Regions from separate parts of the Mesorhizobium sp. M1406 genome, predicted to be linked through region 1. Evidence: riboswitches for the same ligand, from Rfam matches in the RefSeq annotation. Region 1 holds a riboswitch; each other region holds the start of a gene.
What was found. A riboswitch is a leader RNA that binds a small molecule or an ion and turns the genes downstream of it on or off. The one in region 1 is predicted to bind S-adenosylmethionine.
Positions count from the first base shown of each region.

Region 2: another riboswitch for S-adenosylmethionine. It lies ahead of NKH03_RS06330 (O-succinylhomoserine sulfhydrylase); the one in region 1 lies ahead of metX (homoserine O-acetyltransferase MetX).
Region 3: another riboswitch for S-adenosylmethionine. It lies ahead of NKH03_RS13655 (hypothetical protein); the one in region 1 lies ahead of metX (homoserine O-acetyltransferase MetX).

Region 1 covers NZ_JAMYKW010000001.1:392,814-397,865, forward strand. The annotation lists gene NKH03_RS01980 (Stf0 family sulfotransferase) at 1-98, opposite strand, end outside; gene metW (methionine biosynthesis protein MetW) at 110-724, opposite strand; gene metX (homoserine O-acetyltransferase MetX) at 721-1,890, opposite strand; SAM riboswitch at 2,003-2,080, opposite strand; gene hisC (histidinol-phosphate transaminase) at 2,216-3,325, shown strand; gene NKH03_RS02000 (prephenate/arogenate dehydrogenase family protein) at 3,332-4,267, shown strand; gene NKH03_RS02005 (sugar kinase) at 4,275-5,052, opposite strand, start outside.
Region 2 covers NZ_JAMYKW010000004.1:230,687-235,738, reverse strand. The annotation lists gene araD1 (AraD1 family protein) at 1-353, shown strand, start outside; gene NKH03_RS06340 (ABC transporter substrate-binding protein) at 398-1,171, opposite strand; gene NKH03_RS06335 (2'-deoxycytidine 5'-triphosphate deaminase) at 1,273-2,367, opposite strand; SAM riboswitch at 2,450-2,527, shown strand; gene NKH03_RS06330 (O-succinylhomoserine sulfhydrylase) at 2,585-3,772, shown strand; gene NKH03_RS06325 (ceramide glucosyltransferase) at 3,787-4,935, opposite strand.
Region 3 covers NZ_JAMYKW010000013.1:24,525-29,576, forward strand. The annotation lists gene NKH03_RS13645 (hypothetical protein) at 290-562, shown strand; gene NKH03_RS13650 (hypothetical protein) at 999-1,448, opposite strand; SAM-I-IV-variant riboswitch at 1,715-1,813, shown strand; gene NKH03_RS13655 (hypothetical protein) at 1,848-2,378, shown strand; gene NKH03_RS13660 (hypothetical protein) at 3,230-3,433, shown strand; gene NKH03_RS13665 (hypothetical protein) at 3,524-3,769, shown strand; gene NKH03_RS13670 (helix-turn-helix domain-containing protein) at 3,964-4,266, shown strand; gene NKH03_RS13675 (hypothetical protein) at 4,511-4,804, shown strand; gene NKH03_RS13680 (hypothetical protein) at 4,975-5,052, shown strand, end outside.

The DNA.
Region 1 (5,052 bases):
CTGCGCGGTGAGGTGCAGATGAGAATTCCGGCTTTCAACCCAGCCAGCATTTCCGGCGGGATTTCAACTGGCAGAGGGCGCCTACGAAAAAGATGCATGGCGATCAAGACTACCGCTTCAGTAAGAACACAGCCTGCTGGCCGAAGAAATTCCAAAACCACCACGGCATCGACAGGCCGATCTTCTGGCCATTGGCGTCGAGTGCGGTTGCTTTTTCCACGGTTGCGCCGAGTTCGTCGCACAGATTGACGAAGTCGCGGATGGTGCAGAAATGGATGTTGGGCGTGTCGTACCAGGAATAGGGCAAGTCCTTGGTCACCGGCATGCGGCCGTTGAGGAACAGCGAAAGGCGCACGCGCCAATGGCCGAAATTGGGGAAGGACACGATCGCCCGGTTGCCGATCCTGAGCAATTCGTCGAGCACCAGCTTCGGGTTGCGGGTGGCCTGCAGCGTCTGCGACAGGACGACGAAGTCAAAGCCCTTGTCGGGATAGAATTCGAGGTCCTTGTCGGCATCGCCCTGGATGACCGAGAGGCCGCGCGCCACGCATTCGTTGACGCCGCGCTGCGACAGCTCGAGTCCACGGCCGTCGACCTGCTTGGTGTCCTGCAGCAATTCAAGCAGCGAGCCGTCGCCCGAGCCGACATCGAGCACGCGGGACCGCGGCGGGATGAGATTGGCGACGACCTCGAGGTCGACGCGCTGGTCGCGGTTGACGCTCATTGGCTCAATCCTCTCGCCCGGGCCGCCGAGCCGATGAAGCCGTTGATGGCGGCAAACAGTTCCGGCTCGTCGAGCAGGAAAGCATCGTGACCGCGATCGGTCTCGATCTCGACGAAGGATACCGACGCGCCGGCCGCGTTGAGCGCATGCACGATCGAGCGGCTCTCCTCGGTCGGAAACAGCCAGTCCGAGGTGAAGGACACCAGGCAGAAGCGGGTTTTGGTGCCGGCAAAGGCGTCGGCCAACCGGCCGCCATGGTCGGCGGCGAGGTCGAAATAGTCCATCGACCGCGTCATGTAGAGGTAAGAATTGGCGTCGAAGCGATCGACGAAGGTCATGCCCTGGTGGCGCAGATAGCTCTCGATCTGGAAGTCGGCGTCGAAGCCGAAGGTCAGAGCTTCGCGATCCTGCAGGTTGCGGCCGAATTTCCGGTGCAGGGCGGCCTCCGACAGATAGGTGATGTGGGCGGCCATGCGCGCCACCGCCAAGCCCTTTTCCGGGCGTTTGCCGTGTTCGAAATATTTGCCGCCATGCCAGTCCGGATCGGCCATGACAGCTTGCCGGCCGACCTCGTGGAAGGCGATGTTCTGCGAGGAATGGCGCGCACCGGTGGCGATCGGCAGCGCCGAGAAGACGCGCTCCGGGTAGCTCGACGCCCATTCCAGCACCTGCATGCCGCCCATCGAGCCGCCAAGCACGCAGAACAGCTTTTCGATGCCGAAATGGTCGATCAGCATCTGCTGCGCGCGCACCATGTCGCGGATGGTGATGATCGGCAGGTCGAGCCCATAGGGTTTGCCGGTGGCGGGATTGGTCGAGGCCGGTCCGGTGGACCCCAGACAACCGCCGATGACATTGGAGCAGATGACGAAGAAGCGGCTGGTGTCGATGATCTTGCCGGGGCCGATCAGCACCTCCCACCAGCCCGGCTTGCCGGTCACCGGATTGGTGCTGGCGACGTGCTGGTCGCCGGTAAGCGCATGGCAGACGAGGATGGCGTTGGAGCGGGCGTCGTTCAGCGTGCCATAGGTCTGGTAGGCGATCTGGAACGGCGACAGCAGCGTACCGGCGTCCAGCTTGAGCGGTTTGTCAGGCCCAAAACGCAAAACCGGGCTCGATGGCTGGTCGGCCTCGTTGTTGGTTTTGCGAGCACGCAGAGCGGCCATTGCATCCATCTCACACCTTGATCCCTGCACCGTGTTTTTCGAAAATCGATGCCGATGCGGTATCCGGCCGGCGCGGACAACAAAAAACCGGCATTGCAGTCGCAAAGCCGGTTACAGGATGCAAGCGGCCCTTTAGCAAGTTGTTTAACGTGGCTGCAAGCCGACCGGCCAAATCACCACGGAAGTTCGCACCCTTCTAGGCCCGTGGCGTGCTGGCGTCAACGGCCAGCCTTTGTCCGGAGGCGGTCACCTCTCGACATTGCGGGCCACGGCTTGTATTTCCGCTGCGGCTTCCCTGAGGAGCGTTCTCGACGGATTTTACGACATGAGCCAGACACCGGACAAGGCACGTCCAACCCCGCGCGCGGGCATCATGGACATCGATGCCTATGTGCCGGGCAAGAGCACGGCGCCGGCCGGCATCGCCAAGGTCTACAAGCTGTCATCGAACGAGAACCCGCTCGGTCCGTCGCCAAAGGCGATCGAAGCCGCGCGCGAGATTGCCGGAAAGCTCGATATCTATCCCGACGGCACCGCCAGGCGGCTGCGCGAAGCGATCGCCGAAGTGCATGGCCTGAACCCGGCCAACATCATCTGCTCGAACGGCTCCGACGAGATCCTCGGCCTGCTGGCGCAGACTTATCTGGCGCCCGGCGACGAGGCTGTCATCACCGAACACGCCTTCATGGTCTACAAGATCTACATCCAGTCGGCGGGTGCCGTTCCGGTGACGATCAAGGAAAAAGATGAGCGCGCCGACATCGACGCCATCCTGGCCGCCGTCACGCCGCGCACCAAGATCGTGTTCCTCGCCAATCCCAACAACCCGACCGGCACCTATGTGCCGTTCCAGGAAGTGCGCCGCCTGCATGCCGGTCTGCCAAAGCACGTGCTTCTGGTGTTAGACGCGGCCTATGCAGAATATGTCCGCCGCAACGATTACGAAGCCGGCATCGAACTGGTCGGCAGCGCCGAGAACGTGGTGATGACCCGCACTTTCTCCAAGATCGGCCTTGGCGGGGCGCGGATCGGCTGGATGTACGCGCCGATGCACATCATCGATGCGATCAACCGCGTGCGTGGCCCCTTCAACGTCAATGCAACGGCGATCGAGGCCGGCATCGCGGCGATCCGCGACCGCGCCCATATCGAGCGCAGCGTCGCGCACAACGAGATCTGGCTGGCATGGCTGAGCGAGGAGTTCACAAAGCTTGGACTGCGGGTGACGCCGAGCGTCGGCAATTTCATCCTCGTTCATTTTCCCGAGGACGACAAACATTCCGCAGCTGCGGCGGATGAGTATCTAACGGCGCGCGGCTATATATTGAGGCGCGTTTCCGGCTACGGCTTTCCCTACGCGTTACGCATGACCGTCGGCACCGAAGAGGCCAATCGCGGCGTTGTCGCCGCACTCACGACATTCCTGAAAAGCTAGAACGCCATGACATCACCGATGTTTGAAAAGATCGCGCTGGTCGGCATCGGCCTGATCGGTTCGTCGCTGGCCCGCGTCATCCGCCGCGAGGGTCTGGCCCACCACGTCGCTATCTCGACCCGCAGTGCCGCGACACTGGCGCGAGCGAAAGAACTTGGGCTCGGCGATAGCTACACCACCGATGCGAAGGAGGCGGTTCGCGATGCCGATCTGGTCATCGTCTCGGTGCCGGTCGGCTCGTCCGGCACCGTGGCCGAGGAAATCGCACCGGCGCTGAAGCCGGGCGCGATCCTGACCGATGTCGGCTCGACCAAGGCATCCGTCATCGCGCAGATGCAGCCTTATGTGCCGGCCGGCGTCCATTTCATTCCCGGTCATCCGCTGGCGGGCACGGAAAAATCCGGCCCCGATGCCGGTTTCGCCGACCTGTTCGACAATCGCTGGTGTATCTTCACGCCGCTGCCCGATACCGACCCGGACGCGCTGGAACGGCTGTCGGAATTCTGGCGCCGCTGCGGCGCCAACATCGATACGATGGATCCCCAGCATCACGACATGACGCTGGCCATCGTCTCGCATCTGCCGCACATCATCGCCTACAACATCGTTGGCACCGCCGATGATCTGCAGTCGGTAACCAAGTCCGAGGTGATCAAATATTCGGCTTCCGGCTTTCGTGACTTCACCCGCCTTGCCGCTTCCGACCCGACCATGTGGCGGGATGTGTGCCTGCACAACAAGGATGCCATCCTCGAAATGCTGGCGAGGTTCTCGGAAGATCTGGCGTCGCTGCAACGCGCGATCCGCTGGGGTGACGGCGAAAAACTCTTCGACCTGTTCACCCGCACCCGCGCCGTGCGCCGCTCGATCATCGAGGCCGGCCAGGACATCGACGTGCCCGATTTTGGCCGCCAGGCGGTCGAACACCCGGCAAAGACCTAAGTCTGTTTCAGGCGGGCCAGGTCGCGGCAACCATGGCCAGCGTCTCGGCTCTATTCGGCGCACCAAGCCTGCCGCCGAAGCGCAGGCATTTGAGCGCGGCGGCCGCACTGGCAAAGCGCAAAGCCTGCTCGACGGGCATGTCCTCCGCCAGGCCGACGGCGAAGGCGCCGTGAAAGACATCGCCGGCGGCCAATGTGTCGACCGCTTTGATTCTCGGCGCCGCGACGTGGCGCACACGGCCTGCGGAACGGTCGTGCCACCAACTCCCCGCCGCGCCGCCAGTCACCGCGACAAAGGCGTCGGTGCGGCTGGCGAGATCGGCGCAAGCCGTTTCCGGATCGAGCGCCTGGCCGCAGACAATGCGAGCCGCCGGCTCCGATGCAACGATGTGCGTGGCGAGCGGCAACAGCTGTTCCAGGACCTCCAGCGGAGCGGTGTCGGCATCGAGGATCGCCGGCCGGCCACCGGCGCGCGCCGCCTTCAGGGCAAGTGCTGCCGCACCTGGCCAGCGGACATCGACCAGTACGGCATCGAATGCGGAGAGGTCGGCGACCGGCAAGGCTTCGGGATCGGCCTGGGCAAGCCTGTCATAGAACGGCACGATGATGCGCTCGCCATGCGCGTCGACCAGAATCGAGGCCAGCGCCGAGCGGGCGCCTCTGACGCGGCGCACAAAGGTGCAATCGACGCCTTCGGCCTCGACGCTGGCGATGAGCTGGTCGGCGATGACATCGTCGCCGGCGCTCGCCCAAAGCGATACCTCGGCGCCCAGGCGGTGCGCGGCG
Region 2 (5,052 bases), on a different contig from region 1:
ACGCTTCGTTCGGGCCGGAGATCCTGATCGGCGACCTGCCGTCCGATATCAGAGGCACCTCGCGCATCTTGCGCGACAACGACGTGCTGTGGGAAAAGCCCTTCCTGTCCGGCGAAGCGAACATGTCGCACACCATCGCCAATCTCGAACATCACCACTTCAAATATGCGGCTTTCCGCCAGCCGGGCGACGTGCATGTGCACATGTTCGGCACGGCGACGCTGTCCTTCGCCGACGGCATCAGTACTGAAGCCGGCGACGTGTTCGAGATCGAGGCCAAGGATTTCGGCCTGCCGCTGCGCAATCCGCTCGAGATCGAGCAGCCGGTGAAGGTGGCGGTGAAGGCGCTTTGAAAGGGTGATCTCCCCCCAAGGGGAGGAGATTGGCAGCTCCGACGTCAATAAATATCGAAGTCGAAGTATTTGGCCTGGATCTTCTTGTAGGTGCCGTCGGCGACGATCGCGTCGATGGCCGCATTGAGCTTGTCGCGCAATGCCGTGTCTTCCAGGCGGACGGCAATGCCGGCTTGTGTCTCCGTGCCCTTGACGTCACCGACCAGTTTGCAGCAGCCGTCGCTTGCCTTCTTCAACCAATCCATCAGCACGAACTTGTCCGAGATCACGGCGTCTAGCCGGCCGTTGGTCAGGTCGGTGATCGCTTCTTCCTGGGTCGGGTAGAGTTTTGCCTCGGCGCCCGCCTTGCCATAGGTATTCTGGGCATAGTCGGCCTGCGTGGTCGAGGCCTGGGCGCCGACCGTCTTGCCTGCAAGGGCCGCCGGTTCCGTCGAGGTGAGATCGCTGTCCTTCGGCGCCACCAGAGCGAGCGGTGTCGTATAATATTTGTTGGTGAAAGCGACCTGCTTCTTGCGCTCCTCGGTGATGCTCATCGAAGCGATGATGGCGTCGAACTTCTTGGCCTGCAGGGCGGGAATGATGCCGTCCCAGTCCTGGGTGACGATTTCGCACTCGACCTTCATCTGCGCGCACAGCGCATTGGCGATGTCGATGTCGAAGCCTTCGACCTTGCCGTCCGCTGTAATGGTATTGAATGGCGGATAGGCGCCCTCGGTGCCTATCTTGATTTTCTCAGCTGCCCGCACCGACAGAGAGCCGGCCGCCATCACCAGCATGGCAGCGCCCGCCGCCGATATGATCCATTTCGAAATCTGCATTTTCTTGGTTCCCCTTGAACGCCGCCAGCTTGACGACCAGAAAGGCAGCCAAGCATGGCGAGCCGGCGCAGGCAAGTATTTTGCCAGCGGGCAAAGGGGGTTCAGCGCGCGGGGCGGAAATGCTTGGACAGCTTCAAACCCTGCGCCTGGTAGTTGGACCCGAGATCGGTGCCATAGAGTGCCCGTGGCCGCTTCAGCATGTGCTCGTAGACCAGCCGGCCGACGATCTGGCCATGGTCGAGGATGAACGGCACTTCGTGGCTGCGCACTTCCAGCACCGCCCGGCTGCCGGTGCCGCCGGACGCCGAGTGGCCGAAGCCCGGATCGAAGAAGCCGGCATAGTGGACGCGGAATTCACCGACCAGCGGATCGAAGGGCGTCATCTCGGCGGCGTAGAGCGGCGGCACATGCACCGCTTCCTGGCTCACAAGAATATAGAATTCATCGGGGTCGAGCACCAGTTCGCCAGCGCCTCTCTTGTGGATCGGCTCCCAGAAGTCGACGACCTCCTGCGCGGCGCGCTGGTCGACGTCGATGAGACCGGTGTGATGCTTGCCGCGGTAGCCGACAAGGCCGTTTCGATCGCCGTTGAGGTCGATCGACAGCGCGATGCCGCCGCCGGAAATGTTGGGCGGCTCGGTGGCAACCAGTATCTGCGCGCGATGCAACTGGTGAAGTTCGGCTTCCGACAGCAGCGCATTGCCGGTGCGGAAACGGATCTGCGACAGTCGCGAACCGGTGCGCGCGACGATCGGGAAGGTGCGCGGGCTGACCTCCAGATAGAGCGGACCATGATAGCCGGCGGCGATCTTGTCGAACTCGTGGCCGCGATCGGTCATGACGCGGGTGAAGATGTCGAGCCGCCCGGTCGAGCTCTTGGGATTGGCCGAGGCAGAAATGTCCGCCGGCAATGCCAGGCTTTCGAGCAAGGGCACGATATAGACGCAGCCGGTCTCCAGCACCGCGCCCTCGGCCAGATCGATCTCGTGCAGCTTCAGCCGGTCGAGCTTTTCCGAGACCTTGTGGTTGGGGCCCGGCAGGAAGGACGCACGCACCCGCCAGGCCTTGTCGCCGAGCCGGAGATCGAGGCTGGCCGGCTGAATCTGGTCGGCATCGAGCGCACGTGCCGACTTCAGCGCGCCGGACTGGAAGAGCGCCGAAATGTCCTGATCGGGAAGAATGCCTGTTTGCCGCAAAGCCGGCTCCGCTGCAACGCCGCTGGTACAAACCTCTTAATCAAGCCGGCAATTGACGCAAGCGTGGCGCGGGTCTAAAGGGTCGTTATCCCGTGGTGATTTGGCCGGTCGGCTTGCAGCCACGTTAAACAAGTCGCTAAAGGACCGTCGGGCCGCAAGGCCGTATGGACCGGTTGCGACTTTCGCGGCCGGTTTTTTTGTGTCTGGAAGAAGAGCGATGAGCACCAACAAGCGCAACTGGAAGCCTCAAACGGCACTCGTGCACAGCGGAACGCTGCGTTCCGGTTTCGGCGAAACGTCGGAAGCGATTTACCTCACCCAGGGCTACGTCTATGAAACGGCGGAGGCCGCCGAAGCCCGTTTCAAGGGCGAGGAGCCGGGCTTCATCTATTCGCGCTACGCCAATCCGACCGTCGACATGTTCGAAAAGCGCATGTGCGCGCTCGAAGGTGCCGAGGACGCCCGCGCCACCGCCTCCGGCATGGCCGCGGTGACGGCAGCGCTGCTGTGCAGCGCCAAGGCCGGCGACCATATCGTGGCGGCGCGCGCGCTGTTCGGCTCCTGCCGCTGGGTGGTCGAGACGCTGGCGCCAAGATATGGCATCGAGGCGACGCTGGTCGACGGCACCGACATCGCCAATTGGGAAAAGGCGGTCAAGCCGAACACCAAGCTGTTCTTCCTGGAAAGCCCGACCAACCCGACGCTGGAAGTGGTCGACATCGCCGCGGTTGCCTCGCTCGCCAATTCGATCGGCGCCAGGCTGATCGTCGACAATGTCTTCGCCACGCCCTTGCAGCAGAAGCCGCTGCAACTCGGCGCCCACATCGTCGTCTATTCGGCGACCAAGCACATCGACGGCCAGGGGCGCTGTCTCGGCGGCGTCATCCTGTCGGACAAGAAGTGGATCGACGAGAACCTTCACGATTATTTCCGCCACACCGGGCCCAGCCTGTCGCCCTTCAACGCCTGGACGCTGCTGAAGGGGCTGGAAACGCTGCCGCTGCGCGTGCGCCAGCAGACGGAAAGCGCCGGCAAGATCGCGGATTTCCTCGCCGAGCGGCCGGAAATTGCCCGCGTCATCTATCCCGGCCGCGCCGACCACCCGCAGGCCGATATCGTCAAGAAGCAGATGTCGGGCGGCTCGACGCTGATCTGCCTCGACGTCAAGGGCGGCAAGCAGGCGGCCTTCGCCTTGCAGAACGCGCTCGACATCGTGCTGATCTCCAACAATCTCGGCGACGCCAAGAGCCTGATCACCCATCCGGCGACGACGACGCACAAGAACCTGAGCGACGAAGCGCGTGCCGAGCTCGGCATCGGGCCGGGCACGCTCAGACTGTCCGTCGGCCTGGAAGACACCGACGATCTGCTTGAGGATATCGAACAGGCGCTGAAGGCCTCGTAAGAGGGCTTTGGCTTTCAGGCGCCGGACGGCGTCTCTTCCAGCTCGGCCGCCTTGGTCCCGATGGTCATCGCGTTGCCGCGCCAGTCGACGGCACCGCCGAGCCAGCCGCGTGCCCACATCGCCGGCAGGATCAGGTCGCGCGCCATGATCGCGGCAACCATGCGTGGCGACAGGTACCAGCCCTTGGACCAGGCCAGGGCGCACTCGGGAAGGTAGAAGGCCGCCACGGCAATGGCGGTTGCCCAGAGGCTGAAGCCGGCGCTTGCCGCCGCAATCAGCGCCAGCACCAGCGGCACCGCCGCGCCAGTCAGGATTTCGGGTGCGAAGAACAGCGGGAAGGTGACGCGGCGCAGGCGCGCCCAACGGGCCTGACGTGACCAGATCTCGTCGAACGTGCGCCGGCCAAGCGGCTGTTCGAAGGGCGCGGCGACGAGATTGACGCGCAGGCCGAGGCCGTTGACCAGCTTGGTCGCGGCGGCGTCCTCGGCGATCTCGGCGGCCAACGCGCGGATGCCGCCATTGGCGTCGAGCATCGGCTTGTTCCAGAGCATGCTCTTGCCCTGGGCAAAGCCAAGGCCAAGCGCCTCGCCGGCATATTGCCAGCGCGCCTGGAGCGTGTTGAGGAAAGCGCATTCGACTTCAGCCCAGAAGCCGGCCGGCCGCGAGCCGATCGGCGTCGAGCAGACAAGGCCGGTGTCGGGCCGCCATGCAGCCATCAGGTGCTGGATGTAGTCTCTCGGCATCAACACGTTGGAATCGGCCAGGACGACCCAGTCGTGCCGCGCCGCTTCCCAACCCTTGACGCAATTGTTGAGTTTCGGATTGGCGCTGAAGCGGTCGTCGCCGATCATCAGCCGGGCCGGCACCTTGGGAAACCGGGCAATCGCCCTGTTTATCGGTTTGACTACCGGATCGTCGGCGTGGGCGACGCAGAAGATCAGCTCGTAGCGCGGCCAATCAAGCGAGAAGGCGCGCTCCAGCGTCTCGTGCGTGAACGGTTCAATGCCACGCGACGGCACGATGATCGACACCGGCCGCGGCTTGCCGGTCGGCGGCGCGATAATGCGGCGCCGTTTCAGACGCGAAGCGGCAAGCACGATGCTGGCGAGATTTGAGAGGATAAGAGCAATTGAAAGCGTTGCGGCTATGAGAGTGAGTTCCATCGAGATCCGGTCACTCCAGAAAACCGGTCCGCCAGAACAATCTGGCTGGCATGACGACCGATTTCAACAGTTCGACAGAGCGCCCGAGTCGCGCGGCACTGGTCGGCGCACACCATC
Region 3 (5,052 bases), on a different contig from region 1:
CAGGGGCCCCTATCCCGGCGCACGGGCCGCGTCTCGGAAACCATCATGACCGGGAAAATCGTGCCGGCTGGATGTCGGCCCGTGATTGCCATGCGCTGCGACATTTTAGCGTTCACATTGTTACACTCTTGTAACTTTACGTGAGACCTGCAATGTGCCGCCCGGCTTCGAAAAGCACCGATAGCCAGCATCTCCACGCTGAGAATTTAGCCGAAATCGGCTTTGGCCGGTCGCGCGGCCTTGCAACCGCGCCTGACGATGGCTGCTCACTAAAACCGGGACAATCCTAATGAAATTACGCCTGACTATCGCCGCGCTTGCGGCAAGCCTTGCAATCACCGGCTGCATGTCAACGGAAGAACTCGCCGCTCGCAATGATCAAATCTGCCGCAGCTACGGCGCTCGGCCCGGCACAGATGCCTATGTCAATTGCCGCGTCGGGCAAGACCAGAGGCGGGTCATGGAGGAGCAAGCTTCGGCGCAACGGCAGATGGCATCTCAGCAGGCATACTGGAATACGGTCACCGCAATGCAGCGGGCCGGCACGACCTTCACCTACTAAGCCCGCCGCTCAATGCTCATAGAAGCGTTCTGTGCCAAGGCACGGATTGGGCAGCTGCGCGCTGTTAATGGATCTTGAAACCGGCGTTGACGAGTATAGCGTCGAAGAAGGCTGGCGAGCCTCTTCGGGCCATGTAGCCGATCCCGTGGCAGGGCCAATGATCGAGGAGAAATCGCAGCAAACGAAGCCCGCGAATACGTTGTCGAAGCCGCTGGCGGCTTCAGACCGCTGACATCGATGCAGCAAGCGCGGAAGGCATGGACGTCCCAAGCATCGCGTGACGGGCCCAACATAATCGACCCCTGCCCGGCCTCCGGCCCAACCCCCTGGACGATCACGGCCCGCCCTTGCTCCAGTCCTGCAGGTCTTCAGGCAGTTCGCCCTCGTCCCACTCATCGGGCAGGTCGAGGCCTGCCCACATAAGGTGGTTCATGGCTCAGTTATTCTTCTCCGGCGGGATCAGCTGGTCGACGCGCGCCCAGCCATCAAGCTGGCGCTGGAGGCAATCTGCTTCCTTGCTGTAGTCGGGCACGTTGCCATCGACACCGCCGGCTTGCCCATAGCACCACATCAGGATCGGCATCCGCTTCTCGACTGGCACGTTCTTCCAGTTGTCCTCCCGAACTTTATTGACCCAAAGTCTGTAGGCCTGCTTTTTGGCCGCCTCCTCGGCGGCGGCTCTGGCAGAGGCCTCATCAGCGGCCTGCTGGACCTTAGCTCTGGCGGCGTCTATGGCGGCCTGCTGGGCGGCGGTCAGGGGCGCGGCCTTGTCGGCAGCGAGGGACTTCATCAGCTTGTCGACGCTGAACTGCGGTGGCACCGGCTCCTCGGCGTGGGCGCTGGCGATAGCGCCAGCGAGCAGCAGGATGGCAAGAACAGTTTTCATGGGGGTCAGTCCTCCTCGTTGTGGGTGGTTTCGTAGTCATCGTTGAGATCGACCTCTCCTCGACTGGGCCGGCTCCTCAACATCGTCCTCATCGGCATAAAACAAATATGCGCAAAACGTCGAGATAGCCCGACGGTCCAGCGCGCCGGGGCAGTCCGGCACCATCAGCCCGATGGGGGGTGGGTGTGGCTGCTCGATTTCAGAGCCCCCAGTCTTCCACCCATGAGGAGAAGGCTTGCCGACGTGCAATCGCTTTGGTAGACCAATCCCTGCATCCAGAGAGGGCCCCGGCCCCGCCAACCAGCTTTGACCGGCAACGGTGGTGAAGACGATGTGGCCCTCAATGGGCAACAGTAGGTCTCAGCCCTCCAGATGCACGTGTGAACTCTGGGGGTTCTTATGCTCTCAAGGCGAGGTTTTCTGATTGGCGCGGGCGGCCTGCTCACAGCGGCATTCGTCAAGCACGCGCGAGCGTTCGTTGGTAGAACTGGCCAGCCCCTGCTCGCGTCCCCGGCGCAGGTCGCCGAGACCATGTGCTGGTATGACAGTGGCGAGCAGGGCTACCTGCTGACTGTCGGTCAATGGACCTTCTGCCCCTCGCCGCCAACATGGCGGGAGTTCTTTATCAGCGAGGGCATCGCACACGAGGCTGAGGTCGAACACAGCGCCATTTGGGAGGAACACGGGGTCGACCCCGGGGATTACGACTACGACGTCGACGGATTTTTCTGGGAGACCTGGTTCGATCTTGAGACGGGTCCGACTGGCAAAGCCTACCGCCTGCTGAAGAAGCTGGACCTAGGCCCAAAGCTCGGGCGCAGGAGCGATGAGCCGCATCTGGTGTTCTGCGAGGGTGACGTCGCCAACGACGACAGCCGGTGGGTCGATGCAAGGGACCAACTCACGCTATCCCTCCTGCAGGTCGGCTGATCGATCTGAAGCTTCCCATCCGCATTACGGAAGGAATTTGAGGGGGCGACATGATAGACGACGAACCGACGCCGACAGCCAGCGCGCGGAGCCCGGGATCATACCTTACACGTGCCGGTACTGCGGCTGGATCACCACGGTGCCAAGCGAGGCCGAGGCACGTCTCTGTATGCGGTGTGTTCGTTTCGAGGGTGACGTGCATCCGGCGATGACCGGAGCGCGGATTGCGGCACACAACGCCCGCATCATGGGCATGATCAAGAAAAAGGACCAAGGCTAGGGCGATCCTGCATAGTGCGTAACATACCTGATCGCCCCGGGGCGGTTGCCCGAAGACGGGGCCGGGGCACGATGTGGGGCCTCCATAATCCGCACGTTTTCGCTTTTTTAAAGCTTTTTGGGAGATTGGCCGCAAGGCTACCGAGGCCGCACTCTTCACCTGTATTGGCATCCGAAGCGGCAGAAATATCCACTTAGGCGTGCCCCGATTGACAGGCCAATCAGAAATGGATGGCGGGACAATTTCCCAAATTCGGCGCTAACGACAGGCCTGAGCCTGTCCACTATAGCTTGTGTTTGCCGCCGGTTTCGCGGGCAAAGGCCGCCACCGAAATGGTAGGCACCGAAGGGATAATCAAAATGAGAAAAATCCTGATCGCCGCACTGTCGATACTTATCCCCGGCTTACACCAAACGGGCCTTTCGTTCGCTACTTGCCTGCCAGCAGAGCATGGACAAGGCCAGCATTGGCTCAGCCGATCAATCCGTCTCATACTAAGATTTCACCGGCAGCTAATCTCGCTGAATTAATACACACGCGGTCTTAGCGACCGCACAAGGGGAAAATACTGATGGCCGTGAAGCACAGCCTCGACTGGAACGGTACCCAGAACATCGTCGTCATTGACAACACCGCTAACGGCGGCCACGTCGAGATGACGCTGGCGGAGTTCGTGAAGCTCGCCGACAAGGTCATCACCAAGACGTTCGAGCCGACCAACCCCGGCTACCGTAAGTCGTTCCGGCTGCTTCCTGCTCTTGCTGCGGCCAGATAGGTGCAGCGGGCCCGCTCCCGGTGCTGACGGTCGACTTCAGCCGCCTGCACCGTCACCTCCCCGCTGCTGAGTGAGGAACAGGCCTGCCACATGACTTACGTCCCGCAGAAACCCACCTCGATGCGCGATGTCGCCGGCTACACGCTAATGCAGCGCGCCCGCGCCACCAACACCAAACGCCCCGGCGGTCGCGATCCACGCGTCGAAATCTGGCACCACGCCTCCGACACGCTGAAGCACGTCGCGCCCAGCTGGATGGCGGCCATCGACTGGGCGAATGCCAATCGGGCAATCCCGAAGCTGACGAAGGTCTGGCCGCATCGCGAGCATGGCTAGCAGCGAGACGAAACCACAATGCTGCGGACACCGCTCGGCTCGCGCTGGTAGCCGGTACGGCAGCTGGACGACCCCGACCTGGCCCGCAGGGGTTTGCCCGAAGGCCGGGGGTGGGTCGAATGTGGGGCCCCTCTTTCCCGCACATTTTCGGATGTTGGGGGTTTATCGACATCCTGATGGGAAGGCCGAGGCTGATGAACGACGTTTTCAAGGAAGTGGCCGCGTTGGTCGACAATTTTGATCGGCGACTGAAGCGCATCGAAAATGATATCGCGCGACTTCTAGAGATCATCGAGCAAATGAAGAAGCCAGCCCCTGATCTTCGTGAACCCGAGAAACTTACCTATAGGCTTTCAGACGTTACCGAGATTACGGGTATCTCTAGGTCAATGCTCTATAAATTGTTTAGCGAAGGCAAACTGCATGCGAGCAAATCGGGAAGGCGCACCTTAATCCTTGCGACCGAGTTGGAGCGGTACTTGCGGGAGGTGTCCTGATCAACGGTGGCCAACGGAGCAACTGCCTCGGCTCATCGGCAAGCTTTGGACCAATTTCCCTGAACTCGCCATCTCCAGAACGCCCAACTTAATGGCTCAGGGCGTTTATGTGCCCACTTCACCACACCTTCTGGGTTCCAATGGCCAACTGACCGCATTGTCAGCAGATAGCATCTGACCATCTCTGCGGCCTGCCACGGCGATGTTATGGTCGGCAGGATCGGCAGCCAGGAGGACATAATCCATGCCCGCGATCACCCGCCGTACTCTTCTCGCGCTGACCGGCGCGGCGGTTGCCGTCGACCCGGTGTCCGCTGAGGTAAGGGTCTCGCCTAAGCTGCAGGCACTGATCGCGGCGCACGAGGCGGCCTATGCAGCATTCCACCGCATTGTTAATCGAGCGGCGAGCAGCAGGGATGACCGCGCTAGAGCTGACCGGAACGAACAGGTGGCGCTGCTGGCCATCTGTGGCCAGCAATCAGCCGAGGCAACCGCCGGGCCAAGGCCGAGTACCTGTTGGCCGTTGAGGACGGGGTGAACTCGACCTGGAAGAGCACATGCAGGCCATCCTGCACTCGATGATGCGGGGCTGAAGGCGCGGGGGATCAGGCGAGCCGGTGAATAGCTGAAGGAGTTCGACGCCAGAGGTCACCGAAAAAATAACGGCGACGGCACTTCTTCCCAGTGGCAGGCCGCGAGGAGGCGGGCATGTCGAAGGATCAGCAGGTTCAGGCGGTGCGGGTCGCCAACATCCCGACAGCCGAGTTTGAGGAGGTGGTCGACGGT